One region of the Photobacterium ganghwense genome, then DNA from elsewhere that is predicted to be linked to it. Evidence: riboswitches for the same ligand, from Rfam matches in the RefSeq annotation. Region 1 holds a riboswitch; each other region holds the start of a gene.
What was found. A riboswitch is a leader RNA that binds a small molecule or an ion and turns the genes downstream of it on or off. The one in region 1 is predicted to bind thiamine pyrophosphate.
Positions count from the first base shown of each region.

Region 2: it holds a riboswitch for thiamine pyrophosphate, as region 1 does, so the genes downstream of both, thiB (thiamine ABC transporter substrate binding subunit) here and thiD (bifunctional hydroxymethylpyrimidine kinase/phosphomethylpyrimidine kinase) in region 1, are expected to answer to the same signal.
Region 3: it holds a riboswitch for thiamine pyrophosphate, as region 1 does, so the genes downstream of both, thiC (phosphomethylpyrimidine synthase ThiC) here and thiD (bifunctional hydroxymethylpyrimidine kinase/phosphomethylpyrimidine kinase) in region 1, are expected to answer to the same signal.

Region 1 covers NZ_CP071326.1:1,290,581-1,294,791, forward strand. The annotation lists gene FH974_RS22050 (S66 family peptidase) at 1-429, opposite strand, end outside; gene FH974_RS22055 (GFA family protein) at 469-888, opposite strand; TPP riboswitch at 1,421-1,517, shown strand; gene thiD (bifunctional hydroxymethylpyrimidine kinase/phosphomethylpyrimidine kinase) at 1,589-2,416, shown strand; gene FH974_RS22065 (ABC transporter ATP-binding protein) at 2,423-3,178, shown strand; partial or broken gene FH974_RS22070 (ABC transporter permease) at 3,333-4,061, shown strand; gene FH974_RS22075 (ABC transporter substrate-binding protein) at 4,097-4,211, shown strand, end outside.
Region 2 covers NZ_CP071325.1:3,087,799-3,092,009, forward strand. The annotation lists gene leuD (3-isopropylmalate dehydratase small subunit) at 1-248, shown strand, start outside; gene FH974_RS13905 (DUF547 domain-containing protein) at 526-1,305, shown strand; TPP riboswitch at 1,404-1,512, shown strand; gene thiB (thiamine ABC transporter substrate binding subunit) at 1,581-2,591, shown strand; gene thiP (thiamine/thiamine pyrophosphate ABC transporter permease ThiP) at 2,627-4,198, shown strand; gene thiQ (thiamine ABC transporter ATP-binding protein) at 4,192-4,211, shown strand, end outside.
Region 3 covers NZ_CP071325.1:37,917-42,127, reverse strand. The annotation lists gene thiE (thiamine phosphate synthase) at 1-207, opposite strand, end outside; gene thiC (phosphomethylpyrimidine synthase ThiC) at 207-2,129, opposite strand; TPP riboswitch at 2,248-2,345, opposite strand; gene FH974_RS00190 (universal stress protein) at 2,415-2,846, opposite strand; gene crcB (fluoride efflux transporter CrcB) at 3,015-3,398, shown strand; tRNA gene FH974_RS00180 (tRNA-Trp) at 3,634-3,710, opposite strand; tRNA gene FH974_RS00175 (tRNA-Trp) at 4,025-4,101, opposite strand; tRNA gene FH974_RS00170 (tRNA-Asp) at 4,138-4,211, opposite strand, start outside.

The DNA of each region.
Region 1 (4,211 bases):
CTCACCCATCGAGGCCACCAAAGCCGGACCATAGAAGGTAATCAGGCCAGTTTTGGCATAAATACCGAGCAGTAACGCGGTGACATCGGAGTAACCGATGATGATTTTGGGATCGCGTTTCAGCGCCTCATAGTCAATATACGGCAATAACGCATTACTGTTACTTCCCCCAATTGTCGACATAATGCAGCGTATACTCGGGTCACGAATCAATGTGTTCAGTTCACTTACCCGCTCCGCAATCGTCCCCGACCGATAATGATCGCTGCATCCGGTTAATTGTCCGGCTTTGAGCACAAACCCTTGCTGTTCAAGATAGGCTTTTGCGCGCATAAAACGTGTTGGGGCAAACGCGGTGGCTGGGGATGAAGGTGAAAAGAAACCAATCGTATCTCCAGCTTTCAATGGCTTAGGTAAAATAACGTCCATGTTTTCTCCGTACTACGTGGATATTGAATAGACTCGATATCAGGCACCAGGTTGTTTATCAAATGTCGGCATCCCTTCCGGAATCTGGTACCAGCTCAGTTTTTCACTGACCCAGACGTGCATGGTCGGCGCAAAAACCGTATCGTCAATCATACCAACCGGTTTCAACTTCAGCTTGATAACGTCCGGTTCTTCCGGATTGAAATGAAAAATCCGATTTCCACAGCCGGAACAAAATTTAGCGTTGTTTCTGTTGCCACTCTCAGCCAAGCGTCCCCACTCATGCATCGTCCCGGAAAATTCAATGTCTGCGGCGGACACAATTGCTGTCACACTAAAAGGGCTGGTTGCCAGTTTCTGGCACTCACGACAGTGGCAGGCAATCACTTTCTTCGGTGGCGCTGATAATTTGTAAGTGACCTGACCACACTGACAACTTGCTTCGATCGGATAGCCCATTTTCATTCTCCTTCATGACGGGATATACAGATATGTCATTTTGCAACCAAATATTCATCACGATGAATATTCCTTTGCACTATGCCTGAGTCGCCGGTTCTTGAAAAGGTGAGGACACATTTAATTCCCAGCAAGTTCGCCCCCAGATTCTGAGAGCAATGACGCCCCCCCCATCAGAAGGAAACATTCATACACAGGCAGCTCCCCTATTAAGGTTGCAGGTAAGGTTACAGGTAAGATTGCAGGCTTATCTCCCGGCAGCAGAGAAAACGGGTGAAAACAGAGCAAAACCAATAGAACGTTTTTATCGCAACAGATCGCAAAAATGGAATACCGCACTGCAGCTAATACTTTGAAAGGTTGAGGTTGATCGAGCGACAGGCAACTAACAATAGACATGTTGAAACACAGAATTTTCATCTGTTGTTATTGCTGATTGTTCTAAAAGGTGTTTAAATCAATTTACTTCAGGCGTAAGTCTGAAAAACAATTTAATATTTTCCGGTTTTCGTTTATCTACCGGAAAATCGAAGACTGTTAGTCGGGGAGCCTTGTGCTGAGACCACTCTGTGGGACCCGTTGAACCTGATCCATTTAGCAATGGCGTAGGGAACTAGCTGAATATCAGATCCCACTCTCCCTCACCGGAATCACTGGGCATATCTCTGGCATTAGCTACCTACGCAAGACTGAGGTAGTTATGGCCAATATTTCCAACACTCCAATTACACTCACTATCGCAGGCTCAGACAGCGGTGGTGGCGCAGGCATTCAGGCCGACATTAAGGCTATTTCAGCCACAGGCGGCTACGCCTGCTCCGTTATCACCGCCCTGACGGCACAAAACACCAAAGGTGTGACCGGCATTCTGGGTATCGAGCCGGCATTCGTCGAGCAACAACTTGATGCCGTATTCAGTGACCTTCACATCAAAGCCGTAAAAATCGGCATGCTCAGCGACACGAACATTATCCGTGCCGTCGCGCGGAAACTGCGCGAATTTCAACCTGAATTCCTGGTCATTGATCCGGTCATGGTTGCCACCAGCGGGGATCTTCTGCTGCAGGAAGATGCCATTACCACGCTGAAAACGGAATTGCTTCCTTTAGCCACAGTGATCACCCCCAACCTGCCGGAAGCCGCGGCACTGACGCAATTACCGATCCCAGAAAATGAATCGGATATGGAAGCGATGATAGGTGCGCTTCGCACATTAGGGGCACAATCTGTGCTGCTCAAAGGGGGACACCTGGAGAGTGACAAGAACAGTACCGACCTGCTAATCACGGACACCGATGTTCTCCGCTTTAGCCAACCTCGAGTTGCAACACGTAACACCCATGGCACAGGGTGTACTCTGTCAGCCGCCATTGCTTCGTTTCTGGCTCAAGGCTACCCACTGGCGAAAGCTGTGGGGCACGCCAAGCAGTACATCACACTAGCCATTCAGCATGCAGATGCGCTGACTATCGGTGAAGGACATGGCCCGGTTCACCATTTTTTTGCCGGTCATTATCAACCTGAGTGATCCCGTATGAGTCAATTGTCAACTGGGTGTTCCGTAGACATCCGGCAACTCACCCTGCGGTATCGGGATGCCAACCAACCGCTCTTCTCGTCTCTGGATCTGTCTCTACCGGCGGGTGAGTGGACCTGCCTGCTCGGCAGAAGTGGCTGTGGCAAAACAACCCTCCTCAGATATCTGGCCGGGTTATTGGAAGATCAGGTTGAATGGACGGGCAAGCTGACACCGCACAACCACCAGCCGACAGCGAATAATATTGCTTACATGGCACAGCAGGATTTACTGCTGCCTTGGCTCAACGTACTGGATAACGTCTGCCTGAGTGCCCGTTTTAATCAGCCACATAAACCTGACTATGACAAAGCGCGGCAACTTCTCGCGGCTGTTGGACTGGCTGAGCATGCATCTGCCATGCCGGATCAATTATCCGGCGGTATGCGTCAGCGCGTTGCGCTGGCGCGAACACTGATGCAGGACAAACCACTGGTACTGATGGATGAACCCTTCTCCGCTTTGGATGCGGTTACCCGCCATAAGCTTCAGACGCTTTCCGCTACTTTGCTGAAAGGCAAAACCGTTTTGTTGATCACGCATGATCCGCAGGAAGCATTGCGGCTCGGTCATCACATTCATGTGATGTCCGGTTCTCCAGCCCGTTTGGAGACGCTGACTGTACCCCATACGCGGCCGCCAAGAACCTTTGATGCAGAAATGGCTGAGCATCAACAGATGATTATCACTCAGTTGGAGAATGATTATGGCTGACGGTTTCTCGCCTTCACTCAGCAATGAAGCTGTACAAAGCAAAAAGCCCGGTACAGAGACGCTACAGAATCCGCTGATGCTACAACGCCATAGTGCCGATTCTACGCGTAAGAACCTTACAGGTCGTCAAACTGCCGGGCTTGGGATGCAGCTGATGCGTTTCGGGATCAGTGTGGCTGTCATTCTTGGTCTCTGGCAGTCTTGCGTCACCCTGTTTGAGCTACCGCCTTTTATTTTGCCAGGTCCTCTCGCCGTGTTTACCAAGCTGGTAGAGCGCTTTGATGTGCTGTGGCAGCACACACTGGTGACCGGCAGCGAAGTGATTCTTGGCCTGATGCTGGGCCTGACCATGGGACTGTTTTTCGCGCTGCAGATGCTGTTGTTTGCACCGCTGCGCCGTTGGTTATTGCCGATTTTGATCACCAGTCAGGCAATTCCGGTGTTCGCAATCGCGCCTATTCTGATGCTCTGGCTGGGGTATGGTATTGCATCAAAAGTCGTCATGGCAGCACTGATTATCTTTTTCCCAGTCACAACCTGCTGTTACGACGGGTTACGGCACACACCTCACGGTTACCTGGATCTTGCCAAAACCATGGGAGCAACGCGCTGGCAACTGTTGTGGCGAATCCGACTACCTGCTGCCCTGCCTGCCTTAGCGTCCGGTATTCGGGTTGCTGTCGTGGTCGCGCCGATTGGCGCAGTGATCGGAGAATGGGTCGGCTCCAGTGAGGGACTGGGCTACATCATGCTCCAGGCCAATGCCCGAATGTTTGTTGATGAGATGTTTGCCGCCCTGTTCATTCTGGCTTTCTTCTCGGTCACCCTTTACTTCGCAGCCGATATGCTGCTGAAAAAAGCCATTCCATGGCAAAAACAATAACGTCATTTCGCTTGCACAATCAAAAGGAATACACAATGAAATCCCCGATTAAACCGTCTCACCTGTTAGCGACGCTGCTGTCCCTGACAGCCTTCAATGCGGCCGCTGCCGAAAAAGTGACCCTAATGCTGGACTGGTTCGTAAACCCGA
Region 2 (4,211 bases), on a different replicon from region 1:
TACCGGTTCGCCTGAGCGAAGCAGAAGTCGACGAACTGTTCCAGTTTGTGGCTGCGACCGAAGGGGCAGAAATCACAGTGGATCTGGAAACCATGACCGTCAGCGCGAACGGCAAACAATATCACTTTGAGATTGACGAGTTCCGCCGTCACTGCCTGCTGAACGGCCTGGATAATATCGGCCTGACGCTGCAGCACGAAGACAAGATCGCCGAGTATGAAAGCCGAATTCCGGCCTTCCTGGCGTAACCTTCAGGAACATCACACACCGCCTCATCAGCCCCGAGCTTGCTCGGGGCTGTTTCGTTCCGGCCCCTGTTCGCGGTGTCAGCCGGTATCACCAGGGAGCGGGCATGCCACAACGTTCGAGCCCTGAACAGCCATACGCAAACAGAGCGTACAAACAGACAACACAAACAAGAACAAGAACAGGAACAGTGGAAAAACGTCGGGAACGTGGAAAGATATCAGCGATTCGCCGGTCATCTACACTTGATCACGTCACATCTGTATACAAGGACATCCCATGCGTTTGCTCATTGCCTTAGCCCTGCTCCTGCTGTCGAACGGCAGTATGGCCGCCCCCAAAGCCGACCTCTGGCCGTACTGGCAGGCCAGCCAACCCACCAGCAGCACCGCCATCGACCACAGCCGCTGGCAGCAACTGTTGGATAAGTATCTGGTGGTTTCCCCCCAACAAACCCTGTTCCGCTACCGTCAGGTCAACGATACCGATCGCTATGAACTGGGCCACTACCTGCGTGATTTGGCAGGGCAGGATCCCCGTCGGCTGAACCGGAATGAGCAGTTCGCCTACTGGGTCAATCTCTATAACGCCATGACCGTGAAGCTGATTCTGGATAACTACCCGGTCTCTTCCATCACCAAGCTGGGCGGCTTGTTCAGCTTCGGACCGTGGGACGAGACGCTGATTACCATTGCCGGTCAAAAGCTGACCCTCAATGACATTGAGCACCGGATCCTGCGCCCTATCTGGCGCGATCCACGCATTCATTACGTGGTCAACTGCGCCAGTCTGGGCTGCCCGGATCTCCAGCCGCAAGCCTTCACCGCCGCCAACCATGACGCGCTGCTGGAACAATCCGCCAAGCGTTTTATCAACAGTCGCAAGGGCGTGGCAGTTGAACAGGATAAGGTGCGCCTGTCCTCAATTTATGACTGGTACGCCAGCGATTTCGGCAATCTGAGCCAGCTGCAGGCACACCTCAATCAATACCGCCAACAACCGGTGCAACTCAATCACGTTCGCTATGACTACAACTGGGCGCTGAACGAAGCCCGCTGAGGCCCTCTTATGCCCCTCGCGGCAACCGCGGCGAGTGAGCGGAGGCTCCCAGCAGTATCAGGGGTAGCAACCGGGCGCAGCGCAGATTACAATAGCGCCTTGTTCTCATGGGGTGTCTGGCACCGTTCCGGACTGAGATTGCGGCAGCAAAACCCACAGAACCTGATCCAGTTAGCACTGGCGTAGGAATTGAGACCCCGATAGTTTGCCTTATCACGGCAGCATGAGGCTGCCAGCTCTCAACCCTGTGCCCCTAATTTCCCCTCTCTTGCCGGATGCAAGCGTATCAGGAGCGTACAGTGAATAAGCTACTACCTATTTTGACCCTTTCTCTCGCCGCGGGCACCGCCTGGGCCGATGACAACACCCTGACGGTATACACCTACAGCTCCTTTGCTTCGGAGTGGGGACCGGGACCGGCTGTGGAAAAAGCCTTTGAAGCCGAATGCGGCTGTAACCTGGAATTCGTGGCCCTGGATGACGGAGTATCAATCCTGAACCGGGTGCGTCTGGAAGGAAAAAACACCAAGGCCGATATTCTGCTGGGTCTGGATAACAACCTGATCAGCGAAGCCAAAAAAACCGGCCTGCTAGCCGAGCATCACCTGACCATGCCGGCACTGGCGCTGCCAACTGGCTGGCAAGACAGCACATTCGTGCCTTTTGATTATGGGTATTTTGCCTTTATCTACGACAGCAGCAAGCTGAAGAATCCGCCGAAAAGCCTTGATGAACTGGTTAAGCGTGACGATCTGAAGATCATCTATCAAGATCCACGCACCTCCACGCCGGGCCAGGGTCTGATGCTGTGGGTGAAATCAGTCTACGGTGACAAAGCCGGTGAAGCCTGGCAGCAGCTTGCCAAGAAAACCGTCACAGTCACCAAAGGCTGGTCAGAAGCCTACAGCATGTTCCTGAAAGGGGAATCTGATATGGTGCTGTCCTACACCACCTCGCCGGCTTATCACCTGATCGCGGAAAACGACGCCAAATACAAGGCCGCGGATTTCAGCGAAGGCCATTACATGCAAGTTGAAGTTGCCGCCAAGCTGAAGGGTAGCGATAACCAGAAGCTGGCCGATCAGTTCCTGGCCTTCATGCTGAGCGACACCTTCCAGCAGGTGATCCCAACCGGTAACTGGATGTACCCGGTCACCCAGCAAGCCCTGCCAGCAGGTTTTGAGCAGCTGACGCTGCCCGCTAAAGCGCTGGAATTCACGGCCGATGAGATCGCGACCCAGCGCCGCAGCTGGATCCGTGAATGGCAACACGCTCTGACTCAGTAAACAGGCACGTAATCTTGACACATCGCACCACCCCAATGCCCGGCCTGATCACGGCCGGGTTGATCAGCCTGTTAGTACTGGGCGCGCTGGGCGCCCTGATCAGCCAGGCCAGCGACCTGCAATTCACCAGCCTGTGGCAGGATCCGTATCTGCGCCATGTCACCCGCTTCTCCTTTTGGCAGGCGTTCCTGTCGACCCTGTTCAGCGTGCTGCCGGCCATTCCGGTCGCCTACGCCCTGTCCCGTCGCCGTTTTCCCGGCAAGGCTATGCTGCTCAGGCTATTTGCCATGACGCTGGTGTTGCCGGTATTGGTGGCGGTCTTTGGCCTGCTGGCGATTTACGGCAACAACGGCCTGCTCACCCAGTGGCTGGTGTCGCTGACCGGTGACAAGCCGTTCTCCATTTATGGTTTGCAGGGCATCCTGCTGGCCCACGTCTTCCTCAACCTACCGCTGGCCACCCGCCTGCTGCACCAGTGTCTGGAAGGCATTCCCTATGAACAGCATCAGCTGGCCAGCCACCTTGGCCTGTCGAGCTGGCAGAGTTTCCGTTTCGTTGCCTGGCCGCGTTTGCGCCAGCAGCTCCCCCATGCTGCCGGGCTGGTCTTTATGCTGTGCTTTACCAGTTTTGCGGTCATCATGGCACTGGGTGGCGGCCCCAAGGCCACAACCATTGAGCTGGCGATCTATCAGGCGCTGCGTTATGACTTCGATCTGGCTGGCGGAGCCCTGCTGGCACTGTGGCAAATGCTGCTGTGCTGCAGCCTGGTGCTGCTAACCCAGCGTCTGGCCAAGCCGCTGGCGACCTCCAGCCAGTCCACCGGAAAACCGCGTCCAGATGAGTTCGACAGCCTGGCCAGCAAGGTCTGGGACTGGTTCTGGCTCAGCCTGGTGTTGCTGCTGGTACTGCCACCGCTGCTGGCGGTGATCAGTGCCGGGCTGAACCCGCAAACCCTGACGTTGCTCCAGGATCCCTCACTGTGGCAGGCGATCAGCCACTCGCTGCAAATCGCCCTTGGCTCTTGCCTGCTGGCCCTGCTTGGCGGGATCGCCATTCTGCTGACCAGCCGCCAATGGCGATTGCATCGCGCCCGATGGCGGGCGGATGGCCTAGAGCTGATCGGCACCGTGATCTTGGTTACCCCGGGGCTGGTGATCAGCACCGGCCTGTTCCTGCTGCTGCGCCAGTTTACCGATGCCTTCGGGGCGGCATTCTGGGTGGTGGTTGCGGTCAACGCCCTGATGGCGCTACCGTATGTGCTGAAAACCCTGAGCCAGCCGATGCTTCATGTCGCCCAGCAGTATGATCCGCTGTGCCACAGCCTAGGCATGCACGGCCTGCGCCGTCTGCAGTTGGTCGAATGGCGCGCGCTGAAAAAACCGTTGTCGCAGGCAATGGCAATCGGCTTTGTCCTGTCGCTCGGTGATCTGAGCGCCATCGCCCTGTTCGGCAGTCAGGATTTCCAGACCCTGCCTCTCTATTTGCTGCACCTGCTGGGCAGCTACCAGATGGATGCTGCTGCGGTAGCAGCCCTGATCCTGTTACTCCTGAGCCTCGGGCTCTTTACGCTGGTTGAAAAACTGCTGATTCGGACACCTTCATGCTGACCCTGACCCAACT
Region 3 (4,211 bases), on a different replicon from region 1:
GCGCACGTCATATCCCATTGCGACAGGTTCGGCGGGGTTAAACGCCACCGCGAACGTACACCCGCCGACCTCCATGTCTACCACTGCCGACTCACTCCAGCCCACACTGACGGGCTCCCCTAACTGATACTTGTCGGCCGCCGCCAGCAGCGGCTCAAGATGCATCAACAAGGGGGTCAGGTGATCGGGTAAACACAATGCGTTCATTAGCTTTCCTCTTCAAGGGGATGGTAGAGCTCGCTTCCCCGGACACGGAACTCCTGCGCTTTCTGCTGCATCCCTTCCAACGGATCATCCAGCAGTTTGATCGTCAACGCGGCCTCCTGCTCGAGACCGCTGGCATACTCACGGACTTCCTGAGAGATCTTCATGGAGCAGAATTTCGGCCCGCACATTGAGCAGAAGTGAGCAATTTTGCCGGACTCCTGAGGGAGGGTTTCATCGTGGTAGGCGCGCGCCGTTTCCGGGTCTAAAGCCAGATTAAACTGATCTTCCCAGCGGAACTCAAAACGGGCTTTCGACAATGCGTTGTCCCGCACCTGAGCGCCAGGGTGACCTTTGGCTAAGTCTGCCGCATGGGCGCACAGCTTGTACGTGATCAGACCCACCTTTACGTCTTCCTTGTTCGGCAGCCCCAGGTGCTCTTTCGGCGTCACATAACACAGCATGGCACAGCCGTACCAGCCAATCATCGCCGCGCCGATCCCGGAAGTAATGTGGTCGTAGCCCGGCGCAATATCGGTGGTCAGCGGGCCAAGGGTATAGAAAGGCGCTTCGTGGCAGTGCTTGAGCTGCTCTTCCATGTTTTCTTTGATCATGTGCATCGGCACATGCCCCGGCCCTTCAATCATCACCTGTACATCGTATTCCCAGGCAATCTTGGTCAGCTCGCCCAGCGTACGCAGTTCGCTGAACTGGGCCTCATCGTTGGCATCCGCTACCGAGCCCGGACGCAGGCCATCTCCCAGTGACAGAGCGATATCGTACTGGGCACAGATTTCACAAATTTCGCGGAAGTGTTCATACAGGAAGCTTTCTTTGTGGTGTGCCAGACACCACTTGGCCATGATGGAGCCACCACGGGAAACGATGCCGGTCACACGTTTGGCGGTCATCGGGACATAACGCAGCAAGACTCCGGCGTGAATCGTAAAGTAATCGACCCCCTGCTCGGCCTGTTCCAGCAGCGTATCGCGGAACACTTCCCAGTTCAGGTTCTCGGCAATACCGTTCACTTTTTCCAGCGCCTGATACATCGGCACGGTACCGATTGGCACCGGGCTGTTACGGATGATCCACTCACGGGTTTCGTGGATATTACGGCCGGTAGACAGATCCATCACGGTATCGCCGCCCCAGCGGGTCGACCAGACCAGCTTTTCCACTTCCTCTTCAATCGAGGAACTGACCGAGGAGTTACCGATATTGGCATTCACTTTCACCAGGAAATTACGGCCGATGATCATAGGCTCGGATTCCGGGTGGTTGATGTTCGAAGGGATGATCGCACGCCCTTCTGCCACTTCCTGACGAACAAACTCAGGGGTGATATCTTCCGGCAGGTTGGCCCCGAAGTTTTGTCCCGGGTGTTGCTGGGTCAGTACCGCATCGCGATATTCCGCTCGCCCCATGTTTTCCCGGATGGCGATAAATTCCATCTCCGGGGTAATCATTCCCTGACGGGCGTAGTGCAGCTGGGTAACATTCGCGCCGGCTTTGGCACGGCGGATGCGGGCACGCTCACCAAAGCGCAGCTCATCCAGCGTGTCATCCGCCAATCGCTCCTTCGAGTACGCCGAGCTCAGTTCATCCAGCAGTTCAGTATCACCGCGCTCTGCAATCCACTGCTCACGCAGCTTTGGCAGACCGGCATAGATATCAATCGCGTAGTTAGGATCGGTATAGAAACCGGAGGTGTCATAGACCCGGACAGGCTCATTGGGCTCAAAAATCGGGGCGTCTTTGCTACCGCCAACCAGGCTGTCAGCCAGGGTAATTTCCCGCATCGGAACACGAATGTCCTCGCGACTACCAGTGACATAAACCTTTTGGGAATTGGGATAAGCTTGGGTGGTCAGTGAATCGATAAATTGTTTCGCTTCCAGTCTCGCTTGTTTGCGATTCGACATAGCAATTTCCTTGATGTCCGTAAATGGGGAAGTTGCTTATCGGATGGGTGCGTAAACAAGAGGCTACACGTAGGGTGTGCAGCATCATCTGGAACAGCAGCTGCGGATGCAGCAATACAGAAGATTTTCTCTTGTTCCCTTCGCAGGTATTAGCCTGATCAGGTTCTACGGATCCCGCAATGCGGTCTCAGCCTATTGGCACTCCGACAAGTTATCATCGAGTATAAGAGCTAATTGTACAGGCAGCAAGCAGCCTTCCGTCTATTTCACTCAGTCTGTGACAGGTCAGACCGTTGCCTGACAAATCAGAACATCACAGCGCGACTGCTGCGACAGTATCTGGCTGATATTGCCATACCACTGAATACCGGGTTTATGTGCACCAATCAGTACTAAATTGGCACCAATTTGCGTGACCAGCTCTACCAGGTGTTTGGCGACATCACCATCGGCAATATGCAACGCACGCACCTTATACGGCGATGCCTGAGAAAGTGCAGACAACTGCTGAATACGGGTTGCCTGTAAGTCCCTGTGCGCTTCCTCAAGACCCAGCTCAGCATCCAGAAAGCTCACATTCCCCAACCCCGGCTCGACAAACGCCACGTGCAATTCAGCATGGTTCTGCTGCGCAATTACCCCGGCTTTGACCATCAAGGTATGCGCATCACGGTTATCCGGATCTACCGCCAGTAATATTGTCTGATACAGTGCCATCGCTCCCTCCTCCGTTAACCCATTTCGATGTCAGCCCTTTAAGACTCTGAATGCAATCCAAATCACTTCAATCAATGATTGCAGATTTTCCCCGACACAAAGGTGATCCTTGCTGCCCTGTGTTCGTGGTATTAGTATGGCCACTCTTCATCTGCCGTTGTGATATCTATGAGTCAATTACTTTTTTTGGGACTGATCGCCTTAGGCGGCGCATTTGGCGCTTGCTCCCGCTACCTTATCTCTGAGCTGTGTGTGGCCTTATTAGGGCGAGGATTTCCCTATGGCACACTAGCCGTCAACGTAATTGGCTCTCTGATCATGGGAGTGTTGATGTCAGCCATCAATCAAGGCTGGCTAGAAGCGATCCCGGCCCGCCCATTGATTGGTTTAGGCTTTCTGGGCGCCCTGACGACATTTTCCACGTTTTCCATGGATAACGTTGTCTTGTTGCAACAAGGTGAGTTTCTCAAAGTAGGAATTAACATCCTGCTCAATGTGGCTGTCAGCCTAGCCGCCTGCTTTATCGGCTATCAACTCATACTGAAAAGCTGAGTGAATCCGTTACCTTTTCCAGCATCCATCCCAACAACCTCAGTCCCTGACTGAGGTTTGTTTACGCGCCAGACAAGACAAGCTTTACCCCTGACCACAGTTACCCATCCAGTCATCTATCCGCGGCTTCTGTCATACCATTATACCTCGGTGATGCCGTTGAACCTTGGAAACTACAGACGTAAAAAAGCCCCAGTCTCGCGTTCGTGACGCATAGACTGAGGCCTTATAAAGATGGCAGGGGTGGAGAGATTCGAACTCCCAACACGCGGATTTGGAATCCGCTGCTCTGCCAATTGGAGCTACACCCCTAATATTGTTTACGAAATTATTCTATCGACTCAACGCCAGAGGTCAATGCTGATTGTTTCGGTATTGCTCACAGATTTGATGATGAGCACAACTCTCCGCTCGTCTATCTACTCAATTATTCCTTCATCCTACGCACTTTGCACTGTCTCTCATCGCGCTACGCCAAGCCGGCATCATTCCTTGAGACACTCTCTGAGTACAAAGACAAAAACAAAGACAGACTGAAGAGAAGAAGCATAGGAGAATATCTGCTGAATAGTTTTTCAAATTTCAAATGCAAAAAAGCCCCAGCATTTCTGCTGAGGCTTCAAAAGTGGCAGGGGTGGAGAGATTCGAACTCCCAACACGCGGATTTGGAATCCGCTGCTCTGCCAATTGGAGCTACACCCCTGTAGTTATTTTTAAGACTTAACTTTGTCTGAATAAGTGGCGGAGCGGACGGGACTCGAACCCGCGACCCCCGGCGTGACAGGCCGGTATTCTAACCAACTGAACTACCGC